Regions from separate parts of the Virgibacillus sp. genome, predicted to be linked through region 3. Evidence: predicted binding sites of a transcription regulator. Region 3 holds the regulator's gene; each other region holds the start of a gene.

Region 1 (7,431 bases), on a different contig from region 3:
ATACCAAGAAAAATACCACTACTATATATAATTAGCTGGAAATTACTATATAAATCACTTGTTTTTGCCAATACAGCGCCGTAAATACCTAGCCAGAAAATAATGTTTAACGGATTAGAAATAGCAAGTAGAAAACCTGCGCGAAATGATTTGAATTTTGATGTTTGTCGAGAAGAACGATGAATGTGTAATGATTTTTTTGCGCTGACGATACTTTCTATTCCGGTATAAACAAGAATGAAAAAACCAAATAGCCAGAGGAAGGTCTTCATGAGTGGCGTCGTTAAAAATTGCGCCACGCCAAAGTAAATGAGCAACATAAAAACTAGATCGCCAATCATTCCACCGAGCCCAACTAACCAAGCATGGATAAAACCGTGATTCATCCCTTTATTTAATTGTGCCGCGTTTATTGGTCCAACGGGCGCAGAGAGAGAAATTCCTAATAAGATATAGCTAAAGAAATTCATTCGTTCACCTTCTTTTAAAATGAATGGATGGCGCATCATGGAGAAAACAGCTATGTATATTTCCATACTATTGTATTCATAGTATGTAGCTTGTACCACTATTTTATTTTTACACGACGGAAATGTATAAAAATCTCTGATCAAGCTAATCTTTTCTGAAAAGTTTTTTATTTAGGAGTAGTAGAGATATAGATGAATATGCACACAAGAAAGATGACAGATGGTATACTAAGCATAGACGAGGTGAAAAGATGCAACGTTTACTTTTTGAGGCTGCATGGGAAAAGACAATCGATGCTAGAGATCGGGAAGAAATAGAAAAAGTTTTTGAACAAGTAAAGGAAATGAAAGAATCGAGGCAATCGTTTTTTATATTAAGCCAAGCGCGTAATCATCGTAACGATTTGCTTGTAACTGTGCTCATTCAAAATGGTTTGGAAACGGACTGGGTTCTCTGTGGAGGGAAATTAACGTATTACGAAGCAAATAAGCTTATTGCCACGGAAGTTTTTTCTGATAAGCGATTAATCGTTCCTGCCAAGTGCAGCATGCCGTGGACATTTATTTTTCCTGAAAGCTCCGTACAACAGGAACCGAATTTTAAAAAAGGGACATTACAGATGTTTTCCCAACGATAAAGCCAACTCATTTAGGAGGAGGGTGTAAGGAAGATCTAATACGGAACAACATTTAAAATCTCGGTTTCTACTGTAGGAAAAGCATTTAAACGCCAAGACTTAAAGTATAGGAAACTGTCATAAATAGATTGGACGAGCTTTTTCCATAAGTCTTTGCCGACAATCCATGTTTTTCTAATAAGAGCAAAACCAGCGTGTATTTAGAAAGGGAGGATAGGATGGCTAAGCGGACATTAGTAATGAATGTAGATGTAAAAGAAGCACATGTGCAAAGAATTCAGCAGGCATTGCCAGATTGGAAAATTGTTGCAAATAAAGCGTTGGATGACGTGCAGGACGATATAAAAGAAGCTGAAATCATGTTGCATTGGAAAAAAGATATGGAATCCATTGTATTTGAAGAAAACAAGAATTTGCAGTGGGTGCAAACATGGAGTGCGGGCATTGATAACCTACCATTATCAGAGCTTGAGCAAAGAGGGGTTCACGTCACAAGTGCTAATGGTGTGCATGCTTATCCAATTTCGGAAACCATTTTTGCGCTTATATTGGGACTTACCCGAAAGATTCATACGTATGTGAAGCAGCAACAAGATAAAGTTTGGTATCATGCACGTTTGAATCAGGAAATACACCACAAGACGATCGGTATTATCGGTGCTGGAGCAATTGGTCAGGAAACAGCTAAAATTGCTAAAGCATTTGGCATGAAAGTGCTCGGGGTGCGTTATTCCGGGAAGCCTACTGCGTATGTTGATGATATGTACAAGCCTGAACAACTAGATCACGTACTTGCAGAGAGCGATATTATTGTTATTACACTGCCATTAACAGAAGAAACGAGACATATGTTTGCAAGAAAGCAGTTTGAACAGATGAAAGATTCTGCTCTTCTGATAAATATTGGGCGTGGTGCTATTGTTCATGAGGAGGATTTGATTAAAGCATTGCAAGCAAATGAAATAGCCGGGGCTGGTTTAGATGTTTTTGCTAAAGAACCATTACCAGAAGACAGCCCGCTTTGGGAAATGGAAAATGTGATTATAACTCCTCATACCGCTGGATCGACGGAGTATTATGATGAACGTGTTATAGACGACATTTTTCTACCTAACTTACAGCAATATCTTCAAGGAAAAACACCTAAAGTGAATGCCGTTCATTTTGATAAAGGCTATTAGAATATCGGTAGCTATCTTCTTTATAGGAGATAGCTTCATTATAGGAAGAAATGAGGAAAAATAGATGCACTTATTATGGGATTTTGACGGAACACTGATAAATACGTATCCGATGTATACGAAATGTTGTCAGCAAGTTATAGGAAAAGAAGCAACAGAGGAGGAAATATATACGCAACTGAAAAAATCTTTTTCTCATGCCATTGCACATTTTCATATGACGAAAGACCAGGAATTAGAGGTGCGTCGTCTTGTTAATCAAATTCAACCAGAGGAAGTGAAACCTTTCGACGGTTTGGAGCGCGTATTACAGGCAGCAGATGTCAATGTCATTATGACGCATAAGGATTATAAAAACGTGAAACGCATCTTGGACTACCATGGTTTGACATCTTATTTTGATGATATGGTTACAAGTGATGATGGATTTCCACGTAAGCCGGATAGTGCTTCCTATGCTTATTTACATCAAAAGCACCGTATCGATATGGCGATAGGAGACAGAGAACTTGATTTGTTACCTGCGAAAGAGCTAGGAATGAAGACGTGCAGTTTTCAAAATACGCATGCAGAAGCAGATTTTTATCTTTCTTACTATCATGATTTTTTTTACACGATAGGAAAGTAGACCATTTTACGGTTTAGCGGAAAGTTGCTATAGAGATTTAATGGCTTTCTTCTAAATTGTAGGTATCAATGTAAAAAGGGAGAGGTCATTTGCTTTCCAAAGCATGCAAGGCTCCCTCTTTTTTATTGCATTTATGTGAAAAATCTTTTCTTTACGTGAATTATACGTTAATATCTAATTATGTTTGTTTTAAACAAACATGCTGACGGAAAGCAATGGGCTAGAAGAACATGATATTTCTATCAGTATTAATGTGAAATTTTTCACATAAAAGAAAGTAAACATGCAAAAGGAGTGACTTCATGTGGAACGACAGCCAATAGAGCAAGCGGTGAATCTTGCTATAAAAAAGAAGGAATTATTAAATACATCATTCATAAGATATATGCTGCGAGCGGGTTTGTCAGGAATATATGTGGGTATAGGATTAATATTATCGTTTAAGCTAGCGGAAGGATATTTTGATATTCAATCTCCGGCTGCAACGATTATGGCATCGATCTTTTTTGGTGTTGCCCTCGTGTTAATTATTTATGGTGGTGCTGAATTATTTACTGGTAACACGATGTACTTTACGATGAGTACGATGAGGAAGCAAACGACAGTCAAGGATACGGTGCAAAATTGGCTTGCCTGTTATAGTGGAAATTTGATTGGTGGAATATTGTTTGCCTTGTTAATTGTTGGAACAGGATTGTATGCTTCCACAGAAAGTAGTCAATTTTTAATGAAAACAGCTGCCGCTAAAATGGATTTAGGCATATGGGAATTATTTTTTCGAGGCATATTATGTAATCTGATCGTCTGTTTAGCTGTATGGATTCCCATGCATATTAAAGGTGATGGCGCTAAAATATTAGTGATGATGTTATTAGTTTTTGGCTTTGTTGCATCAGGGTTTGAGCACAGTGTTGCCAATATGGTCACTTTTTCATTAGCATTAACAGCACCTCACCCAGAATCCATTACCTCATTAGGAGCGATTTATAATTTAGTTCCTGTTACGCTTGGAAATCTTGTCGGAGGTGGCTTCTTTTTAGGAGGCATCTATGCTTATTTAGCTTCGCCTAGTAAGCAGTATAAACAAACCGTAGAAGTAGCACAGGAAAAGAAGCTCGGATAAAGGTACTAGCTTATGGTATATAGCAAAAAGAATACAACCTGCATGGAATTTATCTTTTTCATGCAGGTTTGATTTTTTTCCATCGCATTCATACCCATGACGACGACAATGAACTCTTCTGTTGATAATTGGTCCGTTAAGTTGGTCAGTTCATAAGCGGGAGAGGAGAAAAAACTGTTAATACGTGTGAAGGCTGCCACATCTTGATATGGTTCATCTATAATTGTAAATGATTTAGACAGGACAGGGGAAGTAATGGTGTATTGATGTCCCCTCTCTGTAGAATACGTATACTTTTTGCCAATGAAAACCAGTTTGCTTTTAATTTCTAAAATTTCTCCAGCTACTTACTACCCAGCTATTAGAAAAGAAACGTTTAAACTTCCCTTCTCCAAGTTCTCTGTTGTGGACATCATACACCGTAACACTAGTCGAAAAAGCGGTTTTTAAATCTAGATCGCCAATCCTTTCATTACGACTGTTTTTAATGATGTTTTTCCAGCCGAAAAAAAATTATTCTCAATAAATTTTATTCTCCATCCAATCCTCCTTCTATTCTCGGGTTTCGTCCTGTATACCAGATAAACGCACGTTGTGTCATCTGCATAGGTATGTTATATAAGGGAGTGGTATGAACAGGTTTGCTTCGATTTGCTGTTTCCATATTTGCTAGGTCAAAACGTTTTTGAATAAAATTTTGTTCTAGCTTAAATTCAATGATTTTTTCTCGCGTTGTAATGCTTGTTGTCATGAAGAAGCCTCCTGTACGGACTTGCAATGTTTCCCCATGAATTAAAAAGTGAGTGAAATAATAATCTAGTAAGCGTGACACGATCGTAAATAGAAACAAAATTATCGATACAGGCCACCATGTTGGAAAGAAAATAACAATAATAATGGTGCCGATGACCCAAAGTACAGGTGTTTGACACATTCGCGCTACTAACGATTTCTTCGGGAGTGATTCCATATTTGTTTGTACTGCGAATTCAGGTAGTATTTCTTCAATGATCGTATATGCGCGATGAATTGGTAAAAATGGATAAAGGGAATTTACTTCTTCCCCTGAAAGATCAACCCCACCAGCGCTAATTAGCTTTACTTCAGCTATTTTAAGCATGCGTTTTAACAATGATTGTTTAATATGAACGGCTTGCACATTTTGTTTACGAATGGAAAAGTGTTGTTCGTTTAATACACCTTTACGAATATAAATCCGCTCATGATCAGATGAGATTTCATAACGACCATATTTTAAGTAAGTACGCATTATTCCAAAGCAAATTGCAACGATAATAAATAGGATGATTAAAGCACCAATCCAAAACCAAGAGTCCTTTACAAATTGAATAATCTTATTTCCCGTTGCGGATAGATCATATACTTCGTCAATATTACTAAACATTGATGCTAGTACAGGGATAAGCAATAAATAGCTAAATGATAAAACAGAAGCTTTTAAAATGACTTTTTTAGTGGGATTAAAGTGGACATTTTTTTCTTCTTTTGTCATGGCTTGGGCTTCGTCTGTTTCTGTTTCTATTATATTTGTGTCTATTGCATCCGAAGTTTTCTGTTTCGTGTAATGGTCTAAAACATATTCAATTTGTTGAGCTTCGTCCTTCGTAATGGCTGTAAAAGTGAAGGATGAATCCTCATCTTCTGCTCCCGTTTCTAACGTCAGCGTTGTTAGATGAAATGGTCGTAAATAAAACGGGGTATTTGTTTGGACATTTTGAATCCGATCATACGGAATTTGATGATGTTTACGTGTGAAAAGGCCTTGCTCGATTTCAATGAAGCTTTCATTGATGCTATATGTAGTACGCCACCACGTTACAATAACCGACACAAACTCATAAATTAGGTAGACAAAAAATAAGATTCTACCAATTTCTACCCACGTTGCTTCGGAGGAATAGTTAAGTACAAATAAAATAATAAATACGAAGAAAATGTCCTTTAATGATGCAAAAAATGATACGGGCATCATCATGGGGTGCATGCGCTTTTTTTGATCCATTAGTTCTCCACTTCCTTCACTTTGGCAAGTTCAGCAATTTCATTTCGAATAGCCTTTGCTTCGTCCTCTTGTATAGCAGGAATTTCATGAGTGGAAGCCATTGTACCAATGGAGATACTTGATAGTCCATATTTTCGTAAAATGGGTCCTTGTTGTAGGCTAACATATTGAATTTTTGTCATAGGGATAACTTGGTGTGCCAAATTCCATCTTCCGTGCTTTAATTGGACAAATTCCTTATTCAAACCATACCGCCAATATTTTTGTAGTAATGTCGGTTCAAAAACTATACTCCAAACAGCAGAGATAATCGTAAAACCTAGTAAGCCCCATAATATGTAACTAATCCAGCTATACCAAGCAAAGTGGGAGTCCATGATAAGTAAAACGACTAAGATAAGGAGAAATATAGTATGTCCGATTGTGTTTGTAATCCGCCATACATTAATAGCGTATGGTGAAATTTTTCGTTTCGGTTCTTCTATGTTTTTGTACAAAATAAACCCTTCCTTTGCAGTCTTTTATAAGATAGTTTTCTAAATAAGATTATAAATGCAGTAGAAATATCTTCTTTTCTATTTATGTTTATTACGATTTAGATAGGGTGTGGGTTTCAATATGTTTTTATGAAATTGTACCTAAAAAGGTTTTTAATGGAAATGTAATGCTGAAGCAGGTGAGGCTTAACCACTTTTAATTGTTGATAGAACTAGACTGAGCCGAACATTTATATTGTTCGGCTCGGTTGTAATTTGGAAAGTGGCTTGTTTTATTTCAATCCACGCACCTTTCATAGGTGCGACATATATCTTCCCAGCATGCATTAAACACGTCCCGTTATTTTAGGAGATAAACCATATATTTTCCATCTTATTGCTTTTTGTTAACCCCATGGAGAATGTAAGGAATGATTAGTTGAATAAATTCTTTTCTCGATTGCTGACTGTTTGTTCGCCATTCAATAGAAACACCATACATACCCCAGCTTAGCATGATGGCTGTGCTTTTTAAGGCGGAACTTTCAGAAATGGAGTGCTGCTTTAATAATATGAGATAAAATATGTTCGTTAACTTATCTATAATGATACGAGATATGGTATCCTCATAGCCTGATTGGCAGCGGTGAGCCAATGAATCCCAAAAGTTAGTAATAGCAATAAAAGTACTAATAATCATATCTTCATTGATTTCTTCATAATCACTTAAATCAAAAGTTATATTTGTTATTAATCCCTCTTCTAAAGCCTGCGCCAACAGATCAAACTTATCTTCAAAATGATAATAAAAAGTAGCTCGATTAATAGTTGCTTCATTCGTAATATCCGTAACTGTGATATCTTTAAATTCTTTTTTATTAGAAAGCGTGAT
Region 2 (7,431 bases), on a different contig from region 3:
GTTAACACTTATCTCTTCATACTATATGGAAATAACTTACATTTTTCACAGGAAAGGGAACTTAGTCGCAGTTGTTCCCACCTAAATTTGTTTAGCGCACATCTCCAAACTTTAAAGGGAGTTACGCACAAGCTTATATGTAAAAAGCAATGGGAGTAAAAATAACACCTAAATCCCAATTTGTTCAAAGGCCTTTAGGTCATACACTTGGGCTACTAAAAATCAACAAAATTCTTCACTGATTGAGATTCACTTTATTATTTCATAAAGCATGGAGTAAGTTAACGAGGTAAAACGCTGATGGAATATTGGATGCTTTACTTCTTGTTTTTTACTTTCATCAAATTATTATAAGGGAAGGGAACGAAGATATGTACCGTATAAAAGCTGTCCAATCGCCTTCGCTTCGAGAATCTCTATTTGTAACAGTGCTTATTATATGTATCATTAGTTTGAGTATCATTTTTGTAGAGGCAGCACCACATGTTCCGCTAATTATTTCTTTGCTAGTTCTTTGTGTTTATGGGATATTCAAGCGGGTTCCATACAGGCTTTTGGAGCGGGGAATTGCAGAAGGAGCCAAATCTGGAATGGGAGCAGTTTTTATTTTTTTCTTTATTGGGATATTAATTGCTGCCTGGATGGCAGGTGGAACGATTCCGACTATGATGTACGCAGGATTCCAGTTGGTGACACCAAATTTTTACTTTGTCATTGTCTTTATTGTCACTGCTCTTATTGGGCTTGTCGTCGGTAGTTCTTTAACAACGATTGCTACAGTAGGTGTTGCCTTTATTGGTATTTCTGGTGCAGTTGATGCTTCTTTAGCTATTACTGCAGGGGCAATTGTTTCTGGAGCATTTTTTGGAGATAAAATGTCACCATTATCAGATACAACGAATATGGCATCATCCACATTGCAGGTAGATTTATTTGAACATATAAAGAATATGATGGGAACAACGATTCCCGCATTTATCATTACGTTACTTATTTTTTTCTTTATATCGCCTAATCTAATAGATGCCAACTTCGAAAGAATGGCTAATTTCCAAACAGGGTTATTAAAGACTGGTTTAATTCATTGGGAAAACGCTGTTATTCCATTTCTCGTGTTACTCATTTTTTCGATTAAAAAGGTGCCAGCTATTATAACATTGGCAGCGGGGTCCATAACCGCTATAGGTATTATGTATCTTCATCAATCCCTATCTATAGGTCAGCTTTTTGGTACACTTATGGATGGATTTCATTCCGATACAGGGGTTGAGGCTATTGACGCTTTGTTAACGCGCGGTGGAATCAATGGCATGTTATTTACTATTAGTCTTGTGTTACTTGCCTTGAGTATGGGTGGGTTACTGTTTACACTCGGAATAATTCCTCGCTTACTTGTATCCATTGATCATCTTTTAAATAGAGTGTTTTCCGTTGTCTTGGCTTCTGCTACAACGGCAATTGGAATTAATGTTTTAATTGGTGAACAGTATTTATCCATTTTGTTAACGGGTGAGACATACCAACCTCGCTATGCTAAGGTAGGCTTGGAAAACAAAAATTTATCTAGAGTTTCTGAAGATGCTGGAACAGTGATTAACCCCCTCGTACCATGGAGCGTGTGTGGCGTTTTTATTACGTCCGTGTTGGGCGTATCTACTTTGGCTTACTTACCATTTGCATTTTTCTGTTTACTTTCTCCGTTATTAACGATTTTATATGGATTTACCGGTTGGACATTAACCTATACGAAGCAAAATAAAAATTTCACCAATGAAGCCATAGTAGAAGAGTAGAGGGGAATTTCTATTTTTTACACTAGGTTTTATAGTAGATGGAAAACGAAGGCTTTTTCCATAAAGAAGTGGCGATAAGTCTTCATTTTTCTAAAAAATAATGTCGTATTTCCTGGGAAATATTTTGTAGAATAATAAGTTTTCTTACACTGTAAGAAATTATAAAAGTTTAAAGGTTTATAGTAGAAGAAAAACAAAGGCTTCTCGCCATAAGACTTGGCGAGAAGCCAAGTTTTTCTAAAATAATAAGAAAGTATAAAATTTGTTGCTTTTGGATACCGATTTAACGTAATAGCCACGTCCAGCTCCATTGCTCAGCAACTAGGCGACTTCACTCCAATGCCCTAAGCTAAGTCATCATCGGTTCGTGCCTCACCGTGATTCCTTTATCTCAGTTGTTCGTTCCACTCGTTACGTTGCTAAACGGGCGCTTGCGCCTTTGTTCAATATAAGGTGCTACAAGGCGCCCACTTCCAGTATTGGAAATTAAATTCGTCAACTAACTGCGCGTCTACAGCACCTAGATACTATTTTGTTGAAGAGCTATAGGTTATACACTTGAGCTAAGGAAAGGTAAAAATTGAAAGTATTCCCATCGTAAAAACTGCAGCGTGTGCAAAACGAGGTAATTAGTCAAGTTTTTATGGATGGTGTAGCAAGCACCCCATGGACGCTCGTTACACCAATTGTCATGTAAAGATATTATTTCCAATCTTCCATGTTCCAAATGTTAGTGATCCAATTTTCATAAAATTCCCGTTCATGGGAAACAAGTATTAATGTTCCGGTATATTGTTGTAAAGCTTCCATAAGAGCGTCTTTTGTCGCAACATCTAAGTGGTTGGTCGGTTCATCTAGAATTAGCACATTGCTTTTAGCAAGCATTAGCTTGCATAACCTTACTTTTGATTGTTCTCCACCGCTAAGAGAGTGCAGCTTTTGAAAAATATGTTCTGAGCGAAGTCCGCAACGCGCTAACGTTTTTCTTATTTCTTTTTGGGTCAAATCAGGATACGCGTTCCAGACTTCTTCTAAGGCCGTATGTTTTCCGACCGCTGGCATCTCTTGTTCAAAATAAGCTGGTCGTACGCGATCGCCAATGCTTACATTTCCATTTAGGGGTTGTAGCTTTCCTAGTAATGTCTTTAAAGTGGTCGTTTTTCCTATTCCATTATGACCTGTTAAGGCGATTTTTTCACCACGTTGTAATTTTACATTTACATCAGAAAACAAGGCTGTTTCATAACCGATAGTTAAGTCTTTTGTTTCCAGTACGATGTTTGCCGGTTGTGCTGAAACGGAAAAGTTGAAAATAGGTTTTGGGTTATGGCTTGGCTTTTCCACACGTTCCATTTTGTTTAACTTCTTTTCTCTACTTTTCGCTTGTTTGGCGGTAGAGGCACGTGCTTTGTTTTTTTGAATATAGGTTTCTAATTTGCTAATTTTTTCTTGTTGTTTTTGATATTCAAGATAAATTTGTCTTCTCCGTAGTTCATATGCTTGAAGAAATTGCTCATAATTTCCCGGATACCTTGTTAATTGGTTGTGCTCAAGGTGGTAAATACATTGCACGACTTTGTTCATAAAACCTGTGTCATGTGTAATGAGAATAAAAGCATGCGGATACGTTTGTAAATAGGATGTGAGCCATGCAATATGAGCAGTATCTAAGTAGTTTGTCGGCTCATCTAATAATAATATATCAGGCTCCTCTAGCAGTAACTTGCCCAACAATAGTTTTGTTCGTTGTCCGCCACTTAATTGACTTACGTCTGTTTCTAGCCCAAGTTGTGAAATTCCAAGTCCTGCCGCTACTTCTTCTATTTTAGCGGGAATTTGATAGAAGTCATATTGATCTAATTTTGCTTGAAGTTTGCTATAGTGATGCAATAATTCATCTAGGTTTTCTGGTTTGGCAGAAGACATCTTCCCTGTAATAGCCAGCATTTCTTCTTCGGCTAAAAATAAATCTTGAAAAGCTGTTTGTAAAAACTGTCTGATTGATTGACCGCTATTTAGATGGATATGCTGTTCTAAGCTTCCAACATGGGCTTTAGGGTGCCATTGTACAGTTCCTTCATCTGGGATTATATATGCAGTAAGAATATGAAACAGGGTTGATTTCCCAGCTCCGTTAGGTCCAACAAGCCCAATATGCTCTCCTTTTAGTAATCGAAAAGATATATCTTTTAATACGGTTTTGTCACCATAACTATGGGTTAGGTTTTGCACGTCTAATAAACTCATGATCATTTCTCCTTTTTGCTAATAGTTATCAAATAAATTGCTTGCAAGTACAAGGAGATAATACGCGAACGAAATGGATGATAAGAAGCTCCATTAGAGCACGTGCTTATGCTATTTATAGCATATAAAAAAGCAGAGCATACGGCCCTGCTCAAAACTGATGAAATGAGTATATACGTATCTTTCATCATATTATATAATGAGTTCAGGTAATTATCCGCTGCTTGTAACTTGCAAGGCTTGTTTTGAAAAAAGGGCATACTTCTCCCGTCGTTAAGCACAAGCAATTTGAAGCACAGCAGATAATAACATAGATAACCTTCACTCCTTTGATTTGAAATTTAAAAATTGTACTATTAATATAGCACACTGTTATTAAATAATGCAACGATTCTTAAAATCCTTATGTGTCATTTTTGATGGTGAACCAAACTGTACTAATGGAGGAGCGCATGCAAATTTTTTACTATTAGGTACTTATAAGAGTATAAAGGTTTATAGTAGAAGAAAAATAAAGGCTTTCGCCATAAGACTTGGCGACGAGTAAGTTTTTCTAACATATTTAGTGCTAAGTGAAACTATTATAAGAAATGCGGAAAGGAGGGAGAAGTGATGAAAAAAATCTTCCAAGCGACCACAAATGAAGATTCCTAAGACAAGGGGAGAGCGAATTTGGAATGCTATTGGTTATACGATTTTTTTAGGAACAATCATTTTTGTTATGTGGGTATGGAAATATATACCAAATGAAGTACCGGCTCATTTTAATAGCGCCGGTGAAATCACGCGTTGGGGTTCAAAATGGGAATTGCTTATTATACTTATACTTGGTATTTTTACTGCGACATTTATGGGGGTGATGGAGAGGTACCCTGAATCACATAATTATCCAAAGCGTTTTAATGAAACAAATGCCAAAGCTTTTTATTTGCATAGTAGAAAAATGATGAATCAATTAAAGAACATTTGTCTGATTATTTTTTCAATCATTACATTGGAAAGTATATTTATTGCAATGAGCTGGTGGGAAGGTTTAGGTGTTTGGATGTTACCACTTCTTATTACATTCGCATTTTTTCCGTTAATTTTAAGCTTCATGAAACGAAGGAAAATTAAATAGTAGTGAAGGATAGCATTCATGTAAACTGTTTAAGTCTAGGACCATTGCTAGGCTTATTTTTAATGGTTATTATCTAATCTTGTGACTAGATAACCTTTTTATGTTTAAAATTTGCTTTCAGCAATAACGCGTACATTTGTGAATTTATGATCAAAATAATCCATTTTGTTGCTTTGAATGACACAATTAATAATAAACGCTATTAATATACGAAAATTATACATTAAATTTTCGTTAATTTGTAACACAATTCGTGAACATTTTTTGACAGTTTAAGTATGGGGTTGTGCTCAAAAATATGTGGGATTATGATAATTAAACGGTAATTTGTTTAAAAGCAAAATACTAATTCTAAAATATATCACAACAACATGAATCTAGGGGGAGGGGTATCTTTATGAAATTGAAATGGGCCATATTAGGAGCTCTATTCACATTAACAGCAGTACTAACTGGCTGTGAACCGTTAACGGTGCTTGATCCAAAAGGTCCACAAGCACAAACGCAAGCAGATGTGATTTGGATCTCTATTGCTATTATGGCATTTATCGTTATTACTGTATTTGTAATGCTAGTATATATACTTATCAAATATCGAGGTTCGAAACAAGCCGATTCCTATGAGCCTCCACATATTGAAGGAAATAAAATAGTAGAAAGTATTGTAGTAGGAATACCAATTATTATTGTGGCTGTGCTTTCTATTATTTCTGTACAAAGCACGTATGAGGTAGAGGCTAAGCCAGAAGGGTATGGAGATAAAGAACCATTAGTTGTTTATGCATCCTCTTCTGACTGGAAATGGCATTTCAGCTACCCAGAACAAGATATTGAAACAGTCAACTATCTTTATGTGCCAACAGATAGACCGCTAGAATTTAAGTTATATTCTTATGGACCAATAACAAGTTTTTGGATTCCGCAACTAGGCGGGCAAAAATATGCGATGTCAGATATGATTACGACATTACATTTAGCAGCTGATGTTCCTGGTGAATTTATGGGACGTAACTCCAATTTTAGTGGGGAAGGATTTGCTGAGAACACGTTTAATGTAACGGCAATGCCGCAACAAGAGTTTGATGATTGGGTAAAAGAAGTAAAGCAAACGGCTAAACCACTAACAGAAGAAAAATTCGATGAGTTATTGGAACCTGGCCATTTAGGACAATTAACATTTACTGGAACTCATCTTGGCTTTATGCCACCACCTAAAGGGCATCATGAGGGTCATGGAGCAGGTGGAGAGGATCATAGCGAGCATTCATCACATGAGAGCGAAAACGCAGAGCATTCCGAACATGATAATAATAACAATGAGCATGATCATGAATCAGATGAAGCGGCAAGTCACAACGAGTAAGCATTCCGTCGTTTTACAACAGGATTTTCCAGGAGGGAGAAGAGAGAATGGAGTTTTTTGAACGATTTGCCATACCGCATCCCAGTCCTGCCATATATGCATCTATGGTTGCTATCGCTTTAACGACCATTGCGGTCGTTGTAGGGTTAACCTATTTTAAAAAATGGGGTTATTTATGGCGCGAGTGGTTGACAACGGTGGACCATAAGAAAATAGGTATTATGTATATGATTTCTGCATTATTAATGCTATTTCGGGGTGGAGCAGATGCGTTAATGATGCGCGCACAAACGGCTGTACCTGAGAATACATTACTTGATGCACAGCACTATAATGAAATTTTTACAACACATGGTGTCGTGATGATTATTTTCATGGCGATGGCGTTTATTATTGCATTAATGAACTTTGTCATTCCGTTGCAAATTGGTGCACGTGATGTAGCATTTCCACGCTTAAATGCACTTAGTTTTTGGCTTTATTTTATGGGGGCAATGCTCCTTAATATATCATTCGTTATTGGTGGGTCACCAAGTTCTGGTTGGACATCGTATTTTCCGCTTGCAGGAAATGAACTCAGTCCATCTGTAGGAACGAATTATTACATGCTTGCACTACAAATTTCGGGATTAGGTACGCTGATAACGGGGATTAATTTTATCGTAACGATTTTAAAAATGCGTGCTCCAGGTATGACATTAATGAAAATGCCAATGTTTACATGGGCTGGTTTAATTACAAACGTTATTATCGTATTTGCGTTCCCAGTATTAACGGTTGCTTTAGCAATGGGTACGATGGACCGTTTATTTGCAACTAATTTCTTTACTACGACAGACGGTGGTATGGATATGCTTTGGGCCAACCTGTTTTGGGTTTGGGGCCATCCAGAAGTATACATTTTAATA
Region 3 (7,431 bases):
CGTAATAAGCGGTGAACCGAATTTTTTATCTAATACAACGTTACGTCCTTTAGGTCCTAATGTAACTTTTACCGCATCCGCTAATGTATCTACACCACGTAGCATTGCGCGACGTGCTTCTTCACTAAACTTAATTTCTTTAGCCATCGATAAATCCTCCTTTTATTGTTCAAGTTACCTATTATTTATCTATTCTTATATCGAGATTAGCTTACTACAGCCAGGATGTCATTTTCACGAAGAATTAAGTATTCTTTGCCTTCGTATTTCACTTCCGTACCGGCAAATTTTGAAAAGATGATACGGTCTCCTTCAGCCACTTCTAAGGCAACCTTTTCATTTTTTTCTGTTACACGCCCAGAACCAACTGCAACTACTGTACCTTCCTGTGGTTTCTCCTGTGCAGAGTCAGGAAGTACGATACCGCTTGCAGTTTTTTCTTCTTGTTCAACAAGCTCGATAACAACGCGATCTCCTAGTGGTTTAATCATGTGTAGAAAGCCTCCTTAATTCTATTCTTATATTTTTATTAGCACTCGAATCAAGTGAGTGCTAATTCCAATTATTATAATAAATAATTCCGGAGAAAATTGCAAGTAGGAAAGCATAATTTTTTAGAAAAACTTGGCTTTTCGCCTAATCTGTATGGCAAAAGCTATTGTTTTCTTACAGTGTAAAATAACATACACATAAGAGAGCAAGAGAATTCATACATCATCAATCTTTCTGTTATATAGAAATTACGAATATATGATAAAATAACATGTACATTCTATGTTATCGTTACTCATTGTGATAATTCAAATATAAATACTTCAAAATACGTATTATTTCTCATGCGTTAAAATACGGTTCTAACAATAAGGTTTTCTCCATCCCTCTTGTATTTCCAAGAAAATTTGATTCATTGAAATACAGTTTTTCCTGACCTAATAAAGATGTGGGGACACTTTATGAATGAATTTACATGAAGTATATCTATTCCCCCACACGTGACATAAAGGGAATATATGATACGGGCAGATCATTTATTATTGAACATGAAGCCATTTTTTACGGAGAATATCATTTTTCTCATACGAAAAACTTAAAATAATATACGTAAAGATAAAAATAGAAATGTATAGGATCATTGAGGAAAAAAAATCTTTATGGCGAAAAAGCACCGTCGTTGCTTTTACACTATAAACCAAAAAATCCTCTACGATCCTAGTATTAGAAAAACTGGGCTTACCGCCAGTTCTTTTTAGCGGAAGCCGTGGTTTTCCTTCTACTTAAACCTTTAAACTTTTAGTACAAGAAAAGGAGTCGTTGTACGTTGCCAAAAAGATATTGGTGGGTTATTATTAGCTACATTATTACACAATTTTCGGTTATATTAACTGGGAGTATCGTCTATACCGCATTTCCTGTTTCCAAATTAGAGGCATCCATTTATGGAGGGGTAATTAGTTTTCTATTAGGTCTTATTGTTGTACTACTATTAATGCGACCCGACTTGAAACAAGGATTACAACAGCGCGACGGTGCATCAATTTGGGGTATCATTACTTGGTCTATTTTAGGTACATTTATGGCTATATTTAGCCAAGGCATCGCAAATTTCATTCAGATAATGCTTCTAGGAATCGAACCCGGTTCAGAAAATACACAAGGAATAATGGCAATGGCTCGTGCTGTTCCTTTGTTTGTAATTATTCCAGTTTTGACTGCTCCTATTTTAGAAGAAATTATTTTTCGCAAAATTATATTTGGAAATCTATATAAACGAACGAATTTCTTTATTGCAGCGCTCATATCTGCGGCTCTTTTCGCGATTATTCATGGCGAACCACAACATATTTTAGTTTACGGAACAATGGGGCTTGTATTTGCTTACTTGTATGTGGAAACGAAACGAATTATCGTACCCATATTTGCTCACATGGCTATGAATGGACTAGTTGTTATTGCGCAATACAATCTTGATCCTGCAGAGATAGAAAAGCAACTAAACGAGCTACAAACCGTCCTTTTATCATAAGTTACCTTGCATACGCGCACGTCTATGCTACCATTAACTTATAGGATTTAATAAAAAACGTTACCAAATCTTTATGGTAAACGTTCTACTTACATGTAGTATGAAAAATAGGCTTTGGTTGGAGGCTTAAAATATGAAGATTTCTCCCAAAACAATGGGAATTATCTACCTTATTATGGGAGCATTTTTCACTTATGTTGCTATTTTAAGTGTAGACGAAACAATGTGGAATATAACAACAATGGTGTTAGCATTATTCGCCACACTGGAGACAGGTGTAGGCATCCGCTTAATCGCCATTCATATTCGACAAAAACGCAACAATAAAACATAAGATTCACAATTCGATACGCTCTATTAACATTTCAAACGCTTAAGAATGAAGCAATATGATTTTTAATTTTATTTGTTTATCCATTATGAGCTAGTGAGGAAGGAATTAAAGTAGATAGATATTGGAACTTTAGCTGATGACAGCTTTTTTGTACAGGGGAAGGTGAAGCCCCGACATGCACGAAGGCTCATTATGTATATCAGCACTCCCGTATCTTGTAAAGAGCTTGTTTATCTGATACTTTATCCTTTTCTATAATGTTAGAAAAACTTGGCTTGCCACCTAGTCTTATGGTGAAAAAACGCTGTCATTTTTCTTACACACTATAAACCTTGAAGCTTTTATACTTTCCTATAAGTACAAAAAATGATGTCTCCCCTTCAGGAAGCCATCATTTTTTGCGTGTTTTCCTCTTTTACACTTGAACTACCTCAATCCATGGGTACTTCCTCTTCTTCATCCTCTGTAATTAGAGGATAATGTTTTAAGAAATAAACTAATGCTTGTAACTCCACAGCTAGATCGATATGATGTACGCGGATATGCTTTGGTACAGTTATTCTTGCTGGCGTGAAATTGAGTATCCCTTCCACTCCCCTATTAACCAAATGATCAGCCATAGGTTGTGCCTCACTTCCAGGAATAGTCAATATGGCCACTTTAATATCACCCAATCTATCCTCTAATTCCTCTATATGATAAACAGGTACATCACTAACCATCGTGCCGACTTTTTCAGGGTTACTATCAAATGCCATTTTAATCGCAATATTATTATTCTTCATAAAATTATAATGTAAAAATGCAGTACCTAAATTCCCAACGCCTATTAGTGCAACCTCTGTTGTTTCATCTTGATCTAATGTTTTCCGAAAAAATTCAAGCAAATACTCCACATTATAACCGTACCCTTTTTTACCTAGAGCGCCAAAATAGGAAAAATCTCGGCGAATGGTAGCTGAATCTACTTTTACCGCATCACTTAATTCTTTAGAAGAAACACGCTTTTTCCCTTGATGATTTAAATTATTTATGAATCGATAATATAAAGGTAATCTTTTAGCAGTCGCTTGAGGTATTTTATTTTGCTCCATCATTTTATCATCCTCCACTTCAACTATTATATTTTAATTTTCTACAGCATGCTGTTACCAATTTCTTGACTTTACAGTTAAAAATTTTTCGTAACCTATTGTGTATCGCTTACATAATAAAGCGACTAAAAAAGTATCCTTTCCTCTTGATATAGATTTCGAGTTAAAACTGCATCAATACTTTTGATCCAACTTTCCTAACCTAGAATCATTCGGGGGATTTGGTTTTAATTACTAACTCTCTTTTATTTTAGCAGAAAACTGGAAATAAGTCGTGACTTAGTTCACAATTGTATTGATTGATTTTAGGAAAGTAAGATACACTAGAAGAGAGATGGGGGTATATTATGATACGAATGCAAATGAACGGTCTTTCAAAATCATTTGGTGCTGATGAAATTTTATCAAATATAAAGCTAGAAGTAAAAGACCATGATCGAATAGCTATCGTGGGAAGAAATGGCTCCGGAAAATCAACATTATTAAAAATAATGGCAGGGGAACTAAGTTATGACCAAGGTGAATTATTTATGCCTAAAGACCTTACTTTGGGTTACCTAGCTCAACATACTGCACTAGAGTCTGAAAAAACAATTTGGCAGGAGATGCTTACTGTTTTCCCTGAATTAACGAAACAAGAAAAACAACTGCGAATAATTGAAGAAAAGATGGAACAGGCAACAAGTTATACTTCTGAAGCCTATGAAAAACTATTGCATGATTATGACCGTTTACGTCACGCTTATGAACAAAATGGCGGATATACATATGAAGCGGATATAAAAGCGGTATTAACAGGGTTGAATTTTCATTTGTTTGACTATGATACACCTATTCAAACGCTAAGCGGCGGTCAAAAAACACGACTTTCATTAGGAAAGCTGCTATTAAAAAAACCACAATTACTCATTTTAGATGAACCGACCAACCATTTAGATATTGCAACGTTAAATTGGCTAGAAAGCTACATAAATAGTTATCCTGGTGCGATAGTAGTCGTTTCCCACGATCGTTACTTTCTAGATAAAACGGTATCTATTGTGTATGAAATAGCTCGCCATCAAACAAAGCGTTATGTCGGAACATATAGCAAGTATTTAGAGCAAAAAGCGCTTGATTTCGAAAGAGAGTGGAAAGAATACGAAAAGCAACAGACTGAAATCAAGAAAATGGAAGACTTTATTCAACGTAATATTGTACGAGCTTCAACTACAAAACGAGCACAAAGCAGAAGGAAACAACTAGATAAAATGGATAAAATAGACAAACCATTAGGGGATGAAGCCTCTGCTTCTTTCTCGTTTCAAGTAAGCCGCCGGAGTGGCAACGATGTGTTGAAAATAGATAATTTATTATTTCGATATCCGAATGAAGAAGAAAATTTATTCCAAAATGTACATTTGCAAATCAATCGCGGAGAAAGCGTGGCTCTAGTTGGTCCAAACGGAGTTGGGAAAACGACGCTACTAAAAATTGTGTTGGGAAAATTAAAAGCGATCCAAGGGACTGTACAGCTCGGAACAAACGTACAAATCGGCTACTATGACCAAGAACAAGCAAACTTAAACTCTTCTAAAACCGTGTTAATGGAATTATGGGATGACTATCCAACCACAAATGAAAAAGATATTCGGACTGTTCTCGGTAATTTCTTGTTTTCTGGTGAAGATGTATTAAAGCCTGTAAATGCATTAAGTGGCGGTGAGAAAGCACGCCTGGCTTTAGCAAAATTAATGATGCAACAAGCTAATTTTCTAATTCTTGATGAACCAACCAACCATTTAGATATTGATAGTAAAGAAGTACTCGAAGCTGCCTTAATAGATTTTCCTGGTACGATTTTATTCGTTTCTCATGACCGTTACTTTATTAATAAGATTGCTGATCAAGTAGTTGAAATGCAAAAGGTGAAAACAACCATTTACCTTGGCGATTACGATTATTATTTAGAAAAAAAAGCGGAGGAAGCTGAATTAAAACGATTAAACGAATCATCCAATCAAAGTGAACAAGCTCCCGCTTCAGAAAGAAAACGCCATTTTGAACGCGATAAGCAATTACAGCGCGAGCAAAGAAAGAAAAAAAGACGAATTGAAGAACTTGAAACTGAAATTGAACAGTTAGAAAACGATATAGAGCAGCTAGAAAGTCAGATGGAGTTACCAGAAATCTTTCAAGACCATGAAAAAGCATTAGAATTGTCAGAAGAAGTCAATCGCCGTAAACAAAAAGTGAACCTCTTCATGGAAGAATGGGCAGACTTACTAGAAGATTAACTTACCCACATGACTAAGTCATGTGGGTAAGTTTTATTTTATATTATATTATATTATATTATAAGAAAGCCATAAAGAATTAGCGATAAGCCAAGTTTTTCTAATACTATAGAAAATCCTGTTGAGTTCGAAGCACCACTTATCAGAAAAAAGTACCATCTTAGGATATATCATGGATTTCACAACTTTAAACGATTAAATAAAGTGGGAAAACTCCTACTATCAGAGGTTTCCTTTATACACATGTGGATAACCCAAACCATTTAATTTATCCACATGTTCTATTTAAATAAATAATCATTTTGAATAGAGTTTTCCACAGCTATCCGATAAATAACTCCAAAACCAAGCATAGAAGCCATTACAGAACTACCTCCATAACTTATAAAAAGTAGCGGTATTCCTGTTACCGGCATAATACCTAGCGCCATACCAATATTTTGAAAGACGTGAACAAGCAATAAACTCATAAACCCAAAACAAATATAAGCGGAAAACGGGGAGTGGCTATAAATAGATAAGCCAATCATTACTAATTTATATAAAAAGATAAAGTATAAAAAGATCACAAGTGCGCCGCCAACGAAGCCGAAACTCTCCCCGATGATGGAGAAAATAAAATCCGTTTGCGCTTCGGGAAACGACACTTCCTGACTCCCCATTCCTTTACCAAACAATTGACCAGACCCGAGTGCCATAAAAGCTTGATTAAAATGCCAATTTGCATCACTTGCTTGTTGAGATGGATCAAACCAAGTTAGTATGCGATCTATTTGATATTTTTGTCCCTCGCCGACTAGCTGCTTTGCTAAATCAGGAAATTTTACAATAAAAGCTAGCGTAGCTCCAGCAACAGAAGTGATACTCACAATTAATGTCGTTAGTATTTTCCAATGAATACCTGAAAGGATAATGATAACCCCAGCTATAAATAAATAAACCATTGACGTTCCAAAATCAGGTTGCTTCATAATTAGTGCCACAGGTACAGCTACCACGGCCAAAATTTTAATAAGCAGTTTAATATCGGATTTAATGCTTGGTTTAATAAATTTTTCTTTATGCTTTTGAATAACTGTAGCCATATAAATGATGGTCGTTATTTTTGTAAATTCGGAAGGTTGTATTGTAGCAACCCTTAAATTAAACCAACTTTTTGCTCCATTTGTATATGGTGCAATACTTTCTGGGCTAATTAGTAACACCAAGAGTACGAATACACCAAATGCATAAATGTATCCACTTGCTTTATATATTTGCTCCATATCTAAGTATTGTATAGCTGCAACGATACCAATTCCGACCGTAAACCAAACTGCTTGCTGCAGCATAAAGTTTGTGCTGTACTGTTCTAACTGTTGTGCATTATAGATCGAAAGCAAACTGACACATACAAGTAATATAAATATAGAGATTAAATCTGTTTGTATATAATAGGATTGCTTTTTTGACATTGCTTATCACCAAATTTCTGCTTTTACTCTAACATTATACACACGGAAAACCCTATCTTCATGCAGTTGCTCCCAACGTTTCTCATATGTTATTCACACTATCCACAGCATTGTTTATATATATCCACAAACATATGCACAATAAAGCTATTACTAGAACACTATTCTTAACAGTTATTCACATACTTGTGGATGGTTGTGGATTACTTTAACAGCATGGACGCTCGAGCATTTAAATCTAGTCCAGACC

The links. The regulator Rex, encoded in region 3, represses fermentation and respiration genes when NADH is low (regulators of the CRP and FNR family bind a similar motif). The targets are predictions, from matches to a motif close to TTGTGAAATATTTCACAA.
Region 1: the regulator Rex is predicted to act here: its motif matches at 3,169-3,186, upstream of HLX49_RS08770 (formate/nitrite transporter family protein).
Region 2: the regulator Rex is predicted to act here: its motif matches at 5,510-5,527, upstream of qoxA (cytochrome aa3 quinol oxidase subunit II).

Annotation. Positions count from the first base shown of each region.
Region 1 is NZ_JABXHF010000033.1:4,275-11,705, forward strand. Features, by position in the region: gene HLX49_RS08750 (LysE family translocator) at 1-470, opposite strand, end outside; gene HLX49_RS08755 (SLAP domain-containing protein) at 722-1,108, shown strand; gene HLX49_RS08760 (D-2-hydroxyacid dehydrogenase) at 1,327-2,289, shown strand; gene HLX49_RS08765 (HAD-IA family hydrolase) at 2,354-2,917, shown strand; gene HLX49_RS08770 (formate/nitrite transporter family protein) at 3,222-4,040, shown strand; gene HLX49_RS08775 (PH domain-containing protein) at 4,570-6,063, opposite strand; gene HLX49_RS08780 (PH domain-containing protein) at 6,063-6,560, opposite strand; gene HLX49_RS08785 (TetR/AcrR family transcriptional regulator) at 6,934-7,431, opposite strand, start outside.
Region 2 is NZ_JABXHF010000011.1:5,747-13,177, reverse strand. Features, by position in the region: gene nhaC (Na+/H+ antiporter NhaC) at 372-1,793, shown strand; gene HLX49_RS03645 (ABC-F family ATP-binding cassette domain-containing protein) at 2,496-4,040, opposite strand; gene HLX49_RS03640 (SdpI family protein) at 4,681-5,160, shown strand; gene qoxA (cytochrome aa3 quinol oxidase subunit II) at 5,558-6,523, shown strand; gene qoxB (cytochrome aa3 quinol oxidase subunit I) at 6,571-7,431, shown strand, end outside.
Region 3 is NZ_JABXHF010000084.1:4,365-11,795, reverse strand. Features, by position in the region: gene groL (chaperonin GroEL) at 1-147, opposite strand, end outside; gene groES (co-chaperone GroES) at 207-491, opposite strand; gene HLX49_RS14980 (CPBP family intramembrane glutamic endopeptidase) at 1,319-2,023, shown strand; gene HLX49_RS14975 (YdiK family protein) at 2,157-2,357, shown strand; gene HLX49_RS14970 (redox-sensing transcriptional repressor Rex) at 2,789-3,451, opposite strand; gene HLX49_RS14965 (ABC-F family ATP-binding cassette domain-containing protein) at 3,799-5,727, shown strand; gene HLX49_RS14960 (FtsW/RodA/SpoVE family cell cycle protein) at 6,009-7,181, opposite strand; gene tsaD (tRNA (adenosine(37)-N6)-threonylcarbamoyltransferase complex transferase subunit TsaD) at 7,385-7,431, opposite strand, start outside.